Regions from separate parts of the Sporomusa rhizae genome, predicted to be linked through region 1. Evidence: riboswitches for the same ligand, from Rfam matches in the RefSeq annotation. Region 1 holds a riboswitch; the other holds the start of a gene.
The links. Region 1 has a riboswitch for thiamine pyrophosphate ahead of thiS (sulfur carrier protein ThiS). Riboswitches for the same ligand answer to the same signal wherever they lie in the genome.
Positions count from the first base shown of each region.

Region 2: another riboswitch for thiamine pyrophosphate. It lies ahead of thiC (phosphomethylpyrimidine synthase ThiC); the one in region 1 lies ahead of thiS (sulfur carrier protein ThiS).

Region 1 is NZ_CP156925.1:2,898,301-2,905,665, reverse strand. It holds gene rpoD (RNA polymerase sigma factor RpoD) at 57-1,166, shown strand; tRNA gene SRRS_RS13685 (tRNA-Asn) at 1,230-1,305, shown strand; tRNA gene SRRS_RS13680 (tRNA-Ile) at 1,356-1,430, shown strand; tRNA gene SRRS_RS13675 (tRNA-Glu) at 1,509-1,583, shown strand; tRNA gene SRRS_RS13670 (tRNA-Val) at 1,657-1,732, shown strand; gene SRRS_RS13665 (tRNA (adenine(22)-N(1))-methyltransferase TrmK) at 1,931-2,620, shown strand; gene SRRS_RS13660 (Nif3-like dinuclear metal center hexameric protein) at 2,611-3,729, shown strand; TPP riboswitch at 3,806-3,915, shown strand; gene thiS (sulfur carrier protein ThiS) at 3,974-4,174, shown strand; gene SRRS_RS13650 (thiazole synthase) at 4,178-4,963, shown strand; gene thiH (2-iminoacetate synthase ThiH) at 5,016-6,116, shown strand; gene thiF (sulfur carrier protein ThiS adenylyltransferase ThiF) at 6,122-6,727, shown strand; gene thiE (thiamine phosphate synthase) at 6,743-7,365, shown strand, end outside.
Region 2 is NZ_CP156925.1:1,900,493-1,907,857, reverse strand. It holds gene SRRS_RS08535 (response regulator) at 1-643, opposite strand, end outside; gene SRRS_RS08530 (ATP-binding protein) at 671-2,569, opposite strand; gene SRRS_RS08525 (hypothetical protein) at 2,703-2,879, shown strand; TPP riboswitch at 2,889-2,986, shown strand; gene thiC (phosphomethylpyrimidine synthase ThiC) at 3,041-4,345, shown strand; gene SRRS_RS08515 (hypothetical protein) at 4,355-4,882, shown strand; gene SRRS_RS08510 (carbonic anhydrase) at 5,066-5,671, shown strand; gene SRRS_RS08505 (NAD-dependent epimerase/dehydratase family protein) at 5,766-6,398, shown strand; gene SRRS_RS08500 (hypothetical protein) at 6,440-6,748, opposite strand; tRNA gene SRRS_RS08495 (tRNA-Leu) at 7,061-7,149, opposite strand; tRNA gene SRRS_RS08490 (tRNA-Cys) at 7,162-7,236, opposite strand; tRNA gene SRRS_RS08485 (tRNA-Gly) at 7,252-7,326, opposite strand; tRNA gene SRRS_RS08480 (tRNA-Phe) at 7,332-7,365, opposite strand, start outside.

The DNA.
Region 1 (7,365 bases):
CAAGCAAGTAAGGATATACCAACTATCGTCAATTACCAGGGGAAGGGGGGAAAACTATGGCCGATAAAAAAAATGCACCGGTTGAACATGTGAATGAACTTCTACACAAGGGTAAAAAACGCGGTGTACTAACGTATTCTGAAATTATGGATACAATGCAGACTGAAGACATGAGTCCGGATGAAATTGATGATATGTATGAAATCTTTAATAACAAAGGTATTGAAATTGTAGATGAAGTTCCAGACGTTGAACTTATTGAAGGCCCAGATATGTCTGAAATTGAAGAAACGGCCGAAGAAGAAGTAGATATAGATCTCACCATTCCTGAGGGTATTAGCATTGATGATCCTGTCCGTATGTACCTCAAAGAAATTGGCCGGGTTCCGCTCTTGACAGCTGATGAAGAAATTAAACTGGCCAAACGTATGGAACAAGGGGATGAGGAAGCAAAGCGGCGACTTGCTGAAGCTAACTTGCGTTTGGTAGTTAGCATCGCGAAACGGTATGTTGGCAGAGGTATGCTATTCCTTGATTTAATTCAAGAAGGAAATTTAGGCTTGATTAAGGCTGTAGAAAAATTTGATTATAACAAGGGATATAAGTTTAGTACGTACGCTACTTGGTGGATTCGTCAGGCAATAACCAGGGCTATCGCTGACCAAGCCAGAACTATTCGTATTCCAGTTCACATGGTAGAAACCATAAATAAGCTAATCAGGGTATCACGCCAACTTCTGCAAGAATTAGGCCGTGAACCATCTCCGGAAGAAGTAGCTAAAGCTATGGATGTTAGCGTAGAAAGAGTACGGGAAATCATGAAGATTGCCCAAGAGCCAGTCTCCCTAGAAACGCCAATTGGTGAAGAGGAAGACTCGCATCTAGGTGATTTTATTGAAGATCAGGATGCCCCGGCTCCTGCTGAAGCAGCATCTTTCATGTTGCTTAAAGAACAGCTGGAAGAAGTATTAGAAACACTAACTCCACGTGAGGAGAAAGTATTGCGCCTTAGGTTTGGTCTAGACGATGGTCGCGCTCGTACACTGGAGGAAGTTGGACAATATTTTGGCGTCACCCGTGAGCGCATACGTCAGATTGAAGCTAAAGCTCTTAGGAAACTTCGTCATCCTAGCCGCAGCAAGAAATTGAAAGATTTTCTTGAATAAAAACTAAATAAAGCACTTGACGTAATAGAGACATTGTTTTATAATAATCAACGTTGGCGATATTCCTCGATAGCTCAGTTGGTAGAGCAATCGGCTGTTAACCGATCGGTCGTAGGTTCGAGTCCTACTCGAGGAGCCAGATAAGTTTATTAAACAGGCTTTCTTCGGAAAACCTGTTTTAGTTCTTTAGGGCCTATAGCTCAGCGGTAGAGCAGCCGGCTCATAACCGGCTGGTCCCTGGTTCGATCCCAGGTGGGCCCACCATTTCGTTGTTAGAAATTCGATATACGACATTCGATTATTAATGTTAAGTACGAAAGTCTAAAGTCGAACATCAATTATGGCCCGTTGGTCAAGCGGTTAAGACACCGCCCTTTCACGGCGGTATCAAGGGTTCGATTCCCTTACGGGTCACCATCTTTGATATTCGATGCTCGATTTTAGACATTCGATAAAACATTTCGAAAGTCAAAAATCGAACTTCGAATACGGGCGATTAGCTCAGCTGGGAGAGCGCCTGCCTTACAAGCAGGATGTCGGCAGTTCGATCCTGTCATCGCCCACCATAAAAACCTGCGAATATATTCGCAGGTTTTTTGCTGTCTTGAACCGTTAACTTTAGCTGAAAAGGCAACTTTTATATCGCACGCTGCATTAGTTATCGCGCAAGCCGTGTATACATATTTCGAGGTTTTAGACTATTAACAGGATTTTTTATCCATAGACCGAAATACTATCTAGGATGATAGGAGGAATTATAATATATGAGACTAGGAGAACGGTTACAGACAATTGCGGACATGGTTCCTGAAGCTTCCATTTTAGCTGATATAGGTACTGACCATGCATATTTACCAATATACCTTGTCGAGCAAAAAAGAGTTAGTCGGGCAATTGCCGGAGACATTCATCACGGTCCATTTCTTTCAGCCAAAAATGCTGTTGCTGACACTCAATTGGAACAATATATTGCCGTACGTCAAGGCAATGGTCTTGATGTTCTTAATCCCGGGGAAGCGGATGTTGTCGTAATCGCTGGAATGGGAGGAGCTAATATTATTGACATTCTAAGCTCCCGTCCGGAAATAACCGCAAAGCTAAAGCGTGTTATTCTACAACCTATGATTGCGGCGTCGCTCGTTAGAATTTGGCTGTATAAAAATAATTGGAAGATTGTCGCTGAAGAACTAGTAGAAGAAGAGGGTAAAATGTATCAAATTATCGCGGCGGAACCAGGAACTGACTGCCAGATCGAAGCTGTACTATACGAGATTGGTCCGCTGCTCTGGAAGAATAAACATCCTTTGCTAAAGCGTCATATTCAAGAGCTGCTCAGGCATTTGCGTGGCGTACTATCGGCAATGGCAGATAGCAAGGAAGCTGTTAACTCTGAAAAGTATAAAGCTTTTACTAAAAAACTAAACGATTTGGAGGATAAAATGTCATGCCTATAAAGTGCCGCGCCCTTATGGCTGAACTTGAAAAATTAGCGCCAAAGCATCTGGCTGAAGAGTGGGATAACGTCGGTTTGCTTGTAGGAAATCCTGAGCAACTGATACATAAGGCTATTGTTGCTTTAGATGTTGATGGGGACGTTGTTGATGAAGCATTGACAGTGGGTGCTGATATGATAGTTGCTCATCACCCCCTGATCTTTAAAGGCATTAAGAACATCAGAGCGGATTTGCCATTAGGCAGCTTATTAACAAAGTTGATTAAAAACGGCATTGCCGTATATGCCGCACATACTAATCTGGATAGTGCTCCCGGGGGAGTTAATGATATCCTGGCGCAAAAGTTAAAACTAACAGATATCAAAGCATTGACGTCAGTACATCAGGATAAACTTTGCAAATTAGTAGTATTTGTTCCTGTTTCTCATGTTGAAAAAGTAAGAATGACCATGTCGGAGGCTGGGGCTGGTCATACAGGTAATTACAGTCACTGTTCGTTTGCAACAGAGGGGATAGGATCATTTCTTCCGTTAGCGGGGACTAATCCGTACATTGGCAAAACAGGTTCCCTTGAATTCGTGCCGGAGTATCGATTAGAAACCATAGTGCCTATGCATTTAAAGACTCAAGTTATTAATGCCATGATAGCCGCACATCCTTATGAGGAAGTCGCTTATGATGAATATTTGCTGCTAAATTCAGGGGCAAGCTATGGTTTAGGTCGTATAGGAGGTCTTGCCGAACCCGTAAGTCTTGAGATGTTTATTGGTCAAGTAAAAGCGGCACTAAATATTACCGCGGTGAAAGCAGCCGGATCCGTTACCACCAAGATTACCAAAGTGGCAGTATGCGGCGGCAGCGGTGCAGATTTGATCAAAAACGCGGTTAACGCCGGTGCGGATGTACTGATAACTGGCGATGTAAAATATCATGAAGCCCAACAAGCTGTTGCTGAAGGCTTAGCGATTATCGATGCAGGTCATTTTGCTACCGAGCAACCTGTAGTAGAATGTGTCGCCTCCTACTTAGCAAATTTTATAAGTAAGAATGGCTATAGTATAGAAATTATTGCTAGTGCCTCAAATAGAGATATATTTACAGTTTATTAACAAATTTGCCCAAATAAAAGCTTATACCAATTTTGACGATTATTTCAGTATGCTATAAAATAGTAATAAATAAATATTGAGTGACCGAGGGAGCTCATGTTATGGGCTGAGAGTGGAACTAGTGAGTTCCTGACCTCCATACCTGATCGGGATAATACCTGCGGAGGAAGGTCGTGTATAATAATGCGCGTCATTACCATTCGGGGGACGTGTTTTTTATTTTTTTAAAAGGAGGAATTCCCCCATGCTATTAATTGTAAATGGTAAAAAAATCATCGGCGCAGAAGGTATTACTATAGCCGAACTGGTTGGTCAAGAGGGTTTTAATCCTGAAGTGGTTATCATCGAATACAACGGTAACATCGTCAGAAAAGAAGACTGGCAAACCGTTGTATTACAACAAGAAGACTGCCTTGAGGTAGTTAGTTTTGTAGGAGGAGGCTGACCTATGAAAAAAAATCCAGTGAATGACATTCTACAAATTGGTGAAACAAAATTAACTAGTCGGTTATTTTTGGGAACAGGGAAATTTGCATCTAATACACTTATCCCAGAAGTTGTAAATGCCGCTGGAGCACAGGTTATAACGGTGGCATTGCGGCGAGTAGACCTCGATCACAAAGAGGAAAACATTGTTACTTATATACCTAAGCACTGTACATTATTACCGAACACATCTGGCGCTAGAAATGCTGAAGAAGCTATTCGCATAGCTCGTTTGGCCCGAGCTGCCGGGTGTGGCAATTGGATCAAAATTGAAGTTATTTCCGATAACCGGTACTTACTGCCTGATAATATGGAAACAATTAAGGCAACTGAAATCCTTGCTAAGGAAGGCTTCGTTGTACTCCCTTATATGAGTCCTGATTTGATGGCAGCCAAACGTTTGGTAGAAGCTGGTGCCGCTGCTGTCATGCCACTTGGGGCACCTATTGGAACAAATCGTGGGTTAAAAATGAAAGAACTTATTAAGATACTAATCGAGGAAATATCATTACCCATTATTGTAGATGCGGGTATCGGCCGCCCTTCGGAAGCAGCCGAAGCCATGGAAATGGGTGCAGCAGCAGTTTTGGTAAATACAGCGGTAGCAACAGCCAGCGATCCCGAAGCAATGGCCGAAGCCTTTGGTTTAGCGGTTGCCGCCGGCCGTAAAGCTTTCTTGGCCGGACCTGGGGCTATTCAAGAATATGCAAACGCTTCGTCACCGTTAACCGGATTTTTAGATAAATAGAGCAGGTTAGTTAAGGATAAATAAATTTTCTTAGCGTGATTGGAGGGGAAAAATGAGCTTTTATCAAGAAATAGAAAAGTATCGGGACTGGAACTTTGCCGATACTTCTAATCAAATAACCGATGCTGATATTTCACGGATTATTGCAAAAGATAATTTAACAGTTTGGGACTATTTGACCTTACTGTCACCAATGGCTGAAAACCATTTAGAAGCAATGGCGCAGAAAGCGCATCGCCTTACTGTACAGCATTTTGGCCAAACGATATTGCTTTATACACCGCTTTACTTAGCAAATTATTGTGTGAATCAATGTGTCTACTGCGGTTTTCATGCGCATAATCAAATTGAGCGCAAAAAACTATCGCTTGAAGAAGTTAAAGCCGAAGCAAAAGCGATTGCCGCCACTGGCTTAAAACATCTTCTAATTCTTACCGGTGAATCACGATACCATTCTTCGGTGGAATATATTAGGCAATGCGTAGACATATTAAAAGAATATTTTACCTCTATCAGCATTGAAGTATATCCACTCAATACGGAAGAGTATAACGTGCTAATTGAAAATGGCGTGGACGGTATGACAATCTATCAGGAAACATACCATCAAAAAGTATATGCCGAGCTTCACCCCGCAGGTCCTAAACGTGACTACCATTATCGGCTTGATGCTCCTGAACGTGCATGTCAAGCCGGCATGCGCAGTGTCAATATTGGTGCGTTGCTTGGTCTTGATGATTGGCGCAGAGAAGCATTTTTTACAGGCATACACGCAGATTATTTACAACGTAAGTATCTTAATATTGAAATAAGCATATCACCACCGAGAATGAGACCCCATGTCGGTGGTTTTCCGCCCAAAGTTATTGTCAGTGATAAAAACCTTGTTCAATATGTGCTTGCATTTCGTCTGTTCATGCCGCGAGGCGGCATCACTTTATCTACGCGTGAAAGTGCCGTATTACGTAATAACATGGTTAAACTCGGAATAACCAAAATGTCTGCTGGTTCATGCACTGCTGTTGGCGGGCATTCAACACAGGCGTCTGTCAGCCAGTTTGAGATATCGGATGAACGAAATGTAGCCGATATTGCGGCAATGCTGTATTCACAAAATTATCAGCCTGTTTATAAAGACTGGCAAATGTGGTGATAGCTATGAATCAATTTGAGCAGGGAATTAACAGATACATAGCAGCTAGCATTTTGGATAAGTTCTCTCGTATTAAAATTGGTATTGCCGGAGCAGGGGGACTTGGCTCCAATTGCGCCCAAATGTTGGTACGTACAGGTTTTAAATTGTTTAAAATTATTGATTTTGATAAAGTTGAAGCCAGTAATTTAAATCGGCAATTCTTCTTCCTGCATCAAATCGGGATGCCTAAGGTTGAGGCACTTAAAAGTAACCTCACGCTTATTAATCCGGATGTACAGATTGAAGTAACACAACGAAAATATAGTACTCAGGATACCTTCTTTGAGGATTGCGATGTTATTGTTGAAGCATTCGACAGACCGGAATGCAAAAAGCTGATTGTAGAAAATTACCTAAATTCTCCTAAACTATTAATAGCCGCATCTGGTTTAGCCGGCTGGGGCAACAGTGACAATATTACTATCCATAGGATAAGAGATAACTTTTTCGTAGTTGGCGATCTAACATCAGCAGTCAGTGCAAAATGTCCCCCGCTTGCGCCCAGAGTACAAGTTGCTGCCGCTAAACAGGCGGATATCATAGTCAGTCATTTTTTAGATAATAGATAATGGAGGGCTAATAAAATGGCACCAAGAAAAGGTATGGCTAATTTTTTATCAACAGATATTTATGCCCTTACGGATGAGGAACATTCTCTTGGCAGAAATAATGTTGAAGTCGCAGAGTTGTTGATTGCAGGTGGTATTAAAGTAATTCAATACCGGGAAAAATATAAAAAAGCTGGAAAAATGTATGATGAATGCTTGAAAATTCGGGAACTCACCAAAAAAGCCGGCGTAACTTTTGTCATTAATGATCATATTGACTTAGCTTTGATGATTGGTGCAGACGGTGTCCATGTGGGACAAGAAGATCTGCCTCCAGTAAAGGTTAGAGAATTAATTGGCAATGACATGATCTTGGGGCTGTCCACCCACTCGCCGGAGCAAGCGAGAGCGGCGGTGGAGATAGGATGTATAGACTATATTGGTGTTGGACCCATCTTTCCTACTACTACAAAAAAAGATGTATGTCAGGCTGTGGGGTTTGAATATCTAGAGTACGTTGCCAAAAATCATGATGTTCCTTTTGTTGCAATTGGAGGAATAAAAGAACATAATGCCCGTGAGGTCAAACAACATGGTGCAAAGATGGTAGCAATAGTAACAGACATTGTTGGTGCAGTTGATATTCCAGCTAAAATAAA
Region 2 (7,365 bases), 1.0 Mb from region 1:
TTCCCTTCAGCCAACCGTTATCACATAGATAGTTTAAGTAACGACGCACTGTAACTCTTGATATACCAACAAGTTTGGCAATATCGGCAACGCTGAAATAGCCAGACTGCCTTTCCACTATCCCTAACACCGAATCCAGAGTAGCCTTGTCCAAGCCTTTAGGAATGTTGTCCTTCAAATCTTCAAGGCAACTCGCAATATTTTCACTAAATGTATCTCCCTTTAAGACGTCAATATCTTTTTGTGACATTCGCTGAATATTCTTAATTTTAAAGACATATTTCTGGTAGTTCTTTAAAGCTTTTTTAAAACGTTGGAATGTAAAGGGTTTTATGATGTAATCAACCGCACCATACTGTATTCCCTGTTGAATAGTCTCTGAGTTATGAGCGGCCGTCACTAAAATAACGTCGGTATTAATCCCGGTCGCCCTGATGCGCCGCAATAACTCTATTCCGTTCAGCCCAGGCATATAGACGTCCAAGATTACTATCTGTGGTTTTATCTGGGCAATAAGCTCAAAGCCGGTCTCCCCGTCACTCGCCTGACCTACTAACCTAAATCCCTTCATCTGGGTTATATACTGCCGGTGAAGTTCTAGCACCATTGGGTCGTCTTCCAGGATAACAACATCGATGGCCATGATTCTACCTCCCTTTAACTTAAGGCTTCAGATGCCCCGAATTGGTATCTTTACACTAAAGATGCTCCCTTGGCTTTCTTGGGACTGAACAGTTATTTTTCCGCCACTTATAGCTACTTCTTTCTTTACAAGATATAAACCAACCCCGCGGCTTCCCCGTTTAGTAGAAAATCCTCGCTGATATATTTTGTTTTTGTAAACTTCAGGAATGCCTGGCCCAAAATCGCTTACTTTTATAGTTAAATACTTTTTTCCTTGATAAATATAAACATTAATAACTTTACGTTCACTTGGCAGGCCCTGCACTGCATCAATAGCATTGCTAATCAGGTTACCTAACACAGTTACCATGGCCAGACTGCCAAATACCGGCGGCAGAGATTCAAGCTTGCTGCGGGAATTCAGCCGCAAAGAAATTCCCTGTTCAGTTGATTGACTGATTTTTCCGATAATTAAGCCAGCTGTAGCCTGGTCTTTAATTCGTTTAACGATGAAACTAACAAACTCCTGTTGACTTTTATACATTAGAGTAATGAGTTCTACCACTTTATCGTATTGTTTCATTTGTATAAGCCCTGATATGGCATGCAGCTTGTTGGCAAATTCATGTGATTGGGCCCGCATCGAATCCAGCAGGCTTTGTAGTCCAATTATTTCTTCTGCCAACACTTTAACATCTTCTTTATCGCGAAAAGTAGCCAAAGCCCCTATGACTTCACCATCGACTATAATCGGCACCCTGTTGGTGATAATAACCTTATCCCCAACCTCTTGTTCCTGGTCATACTCTGCCTGTCTGGTCTTAACCACAATAGGCAGCCTCGAATTAGGCAGAACGTCTAAAATGTATTTGCCAATAAGATCGGTGGGTATATTTAGCAATCGTTCGGCTTCACTATTTACTATATTGATGTATCCATCAGTATTTATCGCAACAACTCCTTCCCGCATACATTGCATAATAGCGCGTTTTTGTTCTAAGAGCACTGTTACTGCATGGACTTGTTGCTTTAATTTGCTGTCAGCATCGCCATACAGCTGAGCGTTATACACAGCAATAGATGCATGGTTGGCAAAAGTCGCAAACAATGTTTGCTCAATCGGAGTAGATTTGCAGGCAGAACGAAATCCTATTGCCAATATGCCAATTAAAAAATCCTGAAAGCACAATCTAATAGCTTTTACGCTGCAAAGCTGCTCGTTTTGCAGAACATTAATCAGGCGTTCCGACAGCGCTTCGCCAGATTTTATTTCTATAACTTTCTGGGTTACAGTATCTAGTACCGTTTCGGAGATAAAAACCGGCGAATCAGGCTGATACCATGCTGTGGCAATAGGCGTTTTCCATTCGTTAGCCTGACCTGTTAAGAGAATGCTGCCGCAATCAGCCTTAAACAACCGCATTGCACTTGATACAATAAAATCTAATACGTCATTAATATTCATGGAAGAGGTCATACGGGTAGTTATCTCATTAATAGTCCTGAGCTGTTCAAACTGCCTGAAAACAGTATCCTCATAAAGAATAAAAAAGTATTCGGTCAAATGGACTCTTACCCTATCAAGTAAAGAATCAAAATCCCGCCGGAATATATTGAGAATAGGCAGCTCATTCTTTAAATATAGTGACATGGCATCCTTAACAGCTTTTTCATAGTGCTCAAGAAAGGCCATAATCTCCGGTAATCTGAACCCTTGTTCAAGTCTGACTTTGCTTATCCAACTAACATGCACTTTAAGCGGTGCAAATGTGTCATCTTTTAAGGAGTTAATAATAGCAGCAGTTAATTTGGCAATATCCTGAGCAAGCCGTTTAGGCGGAAGGTTAATATACGATAAAGGCTCTCCTTCGGCCTCCAGCTCGCTTAAAGTGCCTACATTAATTTCATGTTTGAGACTTTCAAGTACAAGTGGGAGAGAGTTCATAAAAATCACCTTGCATTTACTTTACTTTACTTATTAATTTTTTTTGTTGTTTGATTGACTGATAACTCGACATTATTTATTATATATTTTAAATACAATTTTTTCCATATATTTTTTTTATAGGAGGATTATAATGTTGCAAAACAAGCCTGCTACACAGCATTCTCCTGCTAATAAAAAATTGCCTGCCACTGGCCAGGCTGACTCTGCTGACAGCCATTCCCCTCCATCAATAGGACAAAAAATCATCAAAGAGTTAAAAACATTACTTCAGAGTTTTATTGAATACGCAAAAAAAGTTGAGCTCTAGTATTAATTAGTTCATAGCTAGGGGTGCCCACGGCTGAGAGGAGTAAACTCCAACCCTCTAAACCTGATGTGGTTAATACCACCGTAGGGAAGCTTTTTTCTTATATCAAAAGCTGGTCCCATCTCTTCTATGACTAATATAAAAAAGGAGGCTGGGAAAATATGAGTTTCACTACCCAAATGGATGCTGCCAAAAAAGGCATAATCACCAAAGAAATGCGCATTGTTGCCGGCAAGGAAAACATTAGCCCTGTAAATTTGCGTGACCTGGTGGCAAGTGGCAAGGTTGTTATTCCGGCGAACCGCAACCACACCAATCTTATGCCTATTGGTGTCGGCGAAAAACTCCGTACCAAGGTCAATGTCAATCTAGGCGTTTCCAAAGACTGCTATAACATCGAATTAGAGTTAGACAAGGCCAAAAAGGCCATCGCCCTAAAAACAGATGCCATTATGGATCTTAGCTGTTATGGCAAAACTCGGGAATTCCGCCGTAAACTTCTCGATATATCCCCCGTCATGATCGGTACTGTCCCTATGTATGACGTAGTAGGTATGCTTGACAAAGATTTAAAAGATATCACGGTTGACGAATTTTTTTCAGTTATCGAGAGGCATGCCGAAGACGGTGTGGATTTCATGACAATTCACTGCGGCATGAACCGGGCAACAGCTGCGCGGGTTAAAAGAAACAAACGTCTCACCAACATTGTTTCCCGCGGCGGCTCGATCTTATTTGCCTGGATGGAGCTAAACAACCAGGAAAATCCGTTTTATGAGTATTATGACCGGCTGCTTGCTATCTGTGAAAAATATGATATTACTTTAAGCTTGGGTGATGCTTGCCGCCCGGGTTCAATTCATGATTCAACAGACGCCGCCCAAATGGAAGAGTTGATTACATTGGGCGAGCTCACCAGACATGCCTGGCAGCAAAATGTTCAGGTCATAATAGAAGGGCCTGGACATATAGCGCTTAACGAGATTGCCGCCAATATACTTTTAGAGAAAAAATTATGCCATGGTGCTCCTTTTTATGTTCTTGGTCCATTAGTAACCGATATTGCCCCAGGTTATGATCATATTACAAGTGCAATTGGCGGGGCGATTGCAGCCGCTAACGGTGCTGACTTTCTATGTTATGTGACACCGGCTGAACATTTGCGTCTGCCTAACCTTGACGATATGAAAGAGGGAATCATCGCCTCACGCCTTGCCGCCCATGCAGCAGACATTGCCAAAGGCATCCCCGGAGCGCGCGACTGGGATAATCAAATGAGCACAGCCCGCGCCGATGTTGATTTTAAAAGAATGATTGACTTAGCAATCGATCCGGAAAAAGCCCGTAAATACAGGGAGGAATCTATCCCAGAATGTGAAGACACCTGCACTATGTGCGGAAAGATGTGTCCCATGAAAAATATGAAAAAAATATTAAACGGGGAACAGTTAGTTCTTGCGGACTAAGGTGCTGCAATGACTACATTTTATCAATTTAATGACTTGATTAAAGATTACCGTTCCTTGTTGGCAACTATATGTGAAAAGTACACCCCTGACGACTTCAGGTTGAAATATATTAAAAACATGTTGGATATCATGATTGGATGCCGGCAGTATTTCCATTTTGAGCGCCAATTTTCTCAAACAAAGAATAGTAATTATTTCCCTTGGTATATAACCTTTGTCTTCTTTCCTGCCATTTTAGAATGCATCGATAAATCACTTGACCTTTTGCGGCAGCACATGAGCAGTTGGCAGTTTCCTCCCGAGTATACGCGCACAGTCGAATTATTAGCTTCTATGCGCTCACGGCTTCGACATCAACAATTCTATTCCGATGAAGCCGGCAAAGTCAGCTTAGCCACATACCGCGGTCACTCTTTTACCCTTAGCTATGAGAAGCCTGTCGAATTTATCAATGCTGAGCTGCTCTTCCTAATTTTGAAGGACTTAGGCTATTTATTTGCCTGCCAAGAACCAGACAGCCGGATTTCTCCTTGATACATATAGAAAAAAACCAACTTCAATCAGCCTTGTAAAATAAACTATACTAAAATTCACACTGGCCGTTGCAAGTATTTTGATTTTATTTTTACAAATACTTGCAACGTCATTTTTTATATAAGCGATCGGCAATTCACTATCTTCATCAAAAAACAATAACTAGGTAAGGAGAGGATACTTATGGATGCCTATCATGCACTAGAAAAACTCATCCAAGGGAATAAAAGATATGTCACAGAGCGCTATGCAAAAAATAACGTAGGAGTACAAAGAAGATCCCAATTGATAAACATGCAAGACCCTTTTGCAGTAATACTAGGCTGCTCTGACTCCCGTATTCCCCCGGAAATAATTTTTGACCAAGGGCTCGGTGATTTGTTTGTGGTACGCACCGCAGGTCAGGTGGTCGATGATGTAGTGCTAGGAAGTATTGAATATGCTGTAGAACATCTTGATATCCGGCTAGTAGTAGTTTTAGGGCATGGAGACTGCGGTGCGGTCAAGGCTGCTGTAAACGGAAGCTTATGCCAGGGTCATATTGAAACTATCAGACAAGCTATCCAACCTGCTCTGAAAAAAGCAAATACACAGGCCGGCGAGCTATTAACTAACGCGATTAGCAGCAATGTTGAGTTTACCGTGTGGAGATTAAAAATATCCAGTCCGCTACTGCAAAAAGCCATTACCAATAAAGGTCTGCACATTATTGGTGCAATCAAGGATCTTCCTACAGGAAATGTAATTTTCGATACTGTCGATAATCACGATTTTAAAATGTTTTCTTAGTGTTCCGTAGTTAATACCTGCTTTGATCTTAATTATTTTTACTTACAAAATATATAATATAGTCCACTAATTAGACTTATGGTGATAAAGTTATATAAAACACACAATTTGCAATAGGAGGTCAGATTATGAGAATCGCATTCCCCCCACCGAACCGATCGATGAAGAATATGTTTGTCGGCCGGAACGTGCACGCAAGCCGTTATATGCTATTGCCAAACATTGTTCCGAGCAGTTATGTCTGTCCTTAGGTCATCAGCATAATTTGCCTGTAACTGTATTTCGTTTTTGGTGGGCTTTTGGTAACACTATCGGCGGAAAGCACCTACGTGAATTAATAAAATTAGCGATAACAGGGCAGGCTTTACAAATGGTGAAAGGAGCAGGCGGAGCCTTTGTCAATATGAATGATTTAGGAAGGGCTATTGAGCTGGCAGCCACCAGGCAGGAAGCTGCCGGTAATATCTACAACATTGCCAGTCTTTTTTTGTCTTGGGAGGAAATCGGCCAAACCATTATCAAACTGGCAAACTCAACATCGTCGCTGCAGTTACTTGACACCAAAGACTGGAACGGCCCCGCATTCCTTAACGAAATCTGGGATCTTAGCTGTGATAAAGCGGCTAAGGATCTTGGCTACAACTCGCTATTGGGCGCTGCCGACAACCGTGTTGCATTTAGTAATGCATTGGCGAACTGCATTACCACAGTCATAAAAGAAAAATAACCCTTCAAAAAGACTTCAAAGATCTGCGAAGTCTTTTTACTTTATGAGCCCGAATCATAAAATTCATTGACATCCATATTCATCCACTGGTAATAGACCGCATATTCGGCTAAAGTTTCATTAGCATCAACTTGTTTGGGAGCATTGAATCTGGCAAGGGCCTCTTCAAGAGTAGTAATATTGCCACGCAAAGAAAAAATACCATATGACATACCATCCATAAATACATGAAATAAGGTTGTTCCATATTGAGTTCCCCGTCCCTGGCCTTCATAAGTGATATTTGCCAGAGAACCGGTTGGAGCTTTAACCGATTCTACGACCATCATTCCCTTTTCTAACTTTGTCATTACCTATATCCTCCTTTATCTTTGTTATCATTATTATATAGCCCCAGGAAATTATTTTCTATTTTAGTAAATAAAGTAAACTAAAAGTTTGAAATTTGATTGAATAAATATATTCTTATTTTTTAACAAGTTATTATATAAAGAACTCTTAGAATAAAAATAACAGATCTCTATAGAAAAATTCCGGGCAAACAACAAAAAAAGGACGGCTTACATAGCCATCCCCAATTTAATGTTAGATCATTGTATTGTTCGAAATTGCGAGAGTAGATAATGAAAAGCTTCGCAATAGCTGCGAAGCTTTAGAAATATTGGTGCCGAGGACCGGAATCGAACCGGTACGGAAATTTCTTTCCGACGGATTTTAAGTCCGTTGCGTCTGCCAGTTCCGCCACCCCGGCATATTAGCAAATTGGAGGCGACACCCAGATTTGAACTGGGGAATAGAGGTTTTGCAGACCTCTGCCTTACCACTTGGCTATGTCGCCTTTAAATTACAAAAATGGAGCGGAAAACGAGATTCGAACTCGCGACCCTCGCCTTGGCAAGGCGATGCTCTACCGCTGAGCTACTTCCGCTTAAATGGTGCCTCAGGACAGAATCGAACTGTCGACACG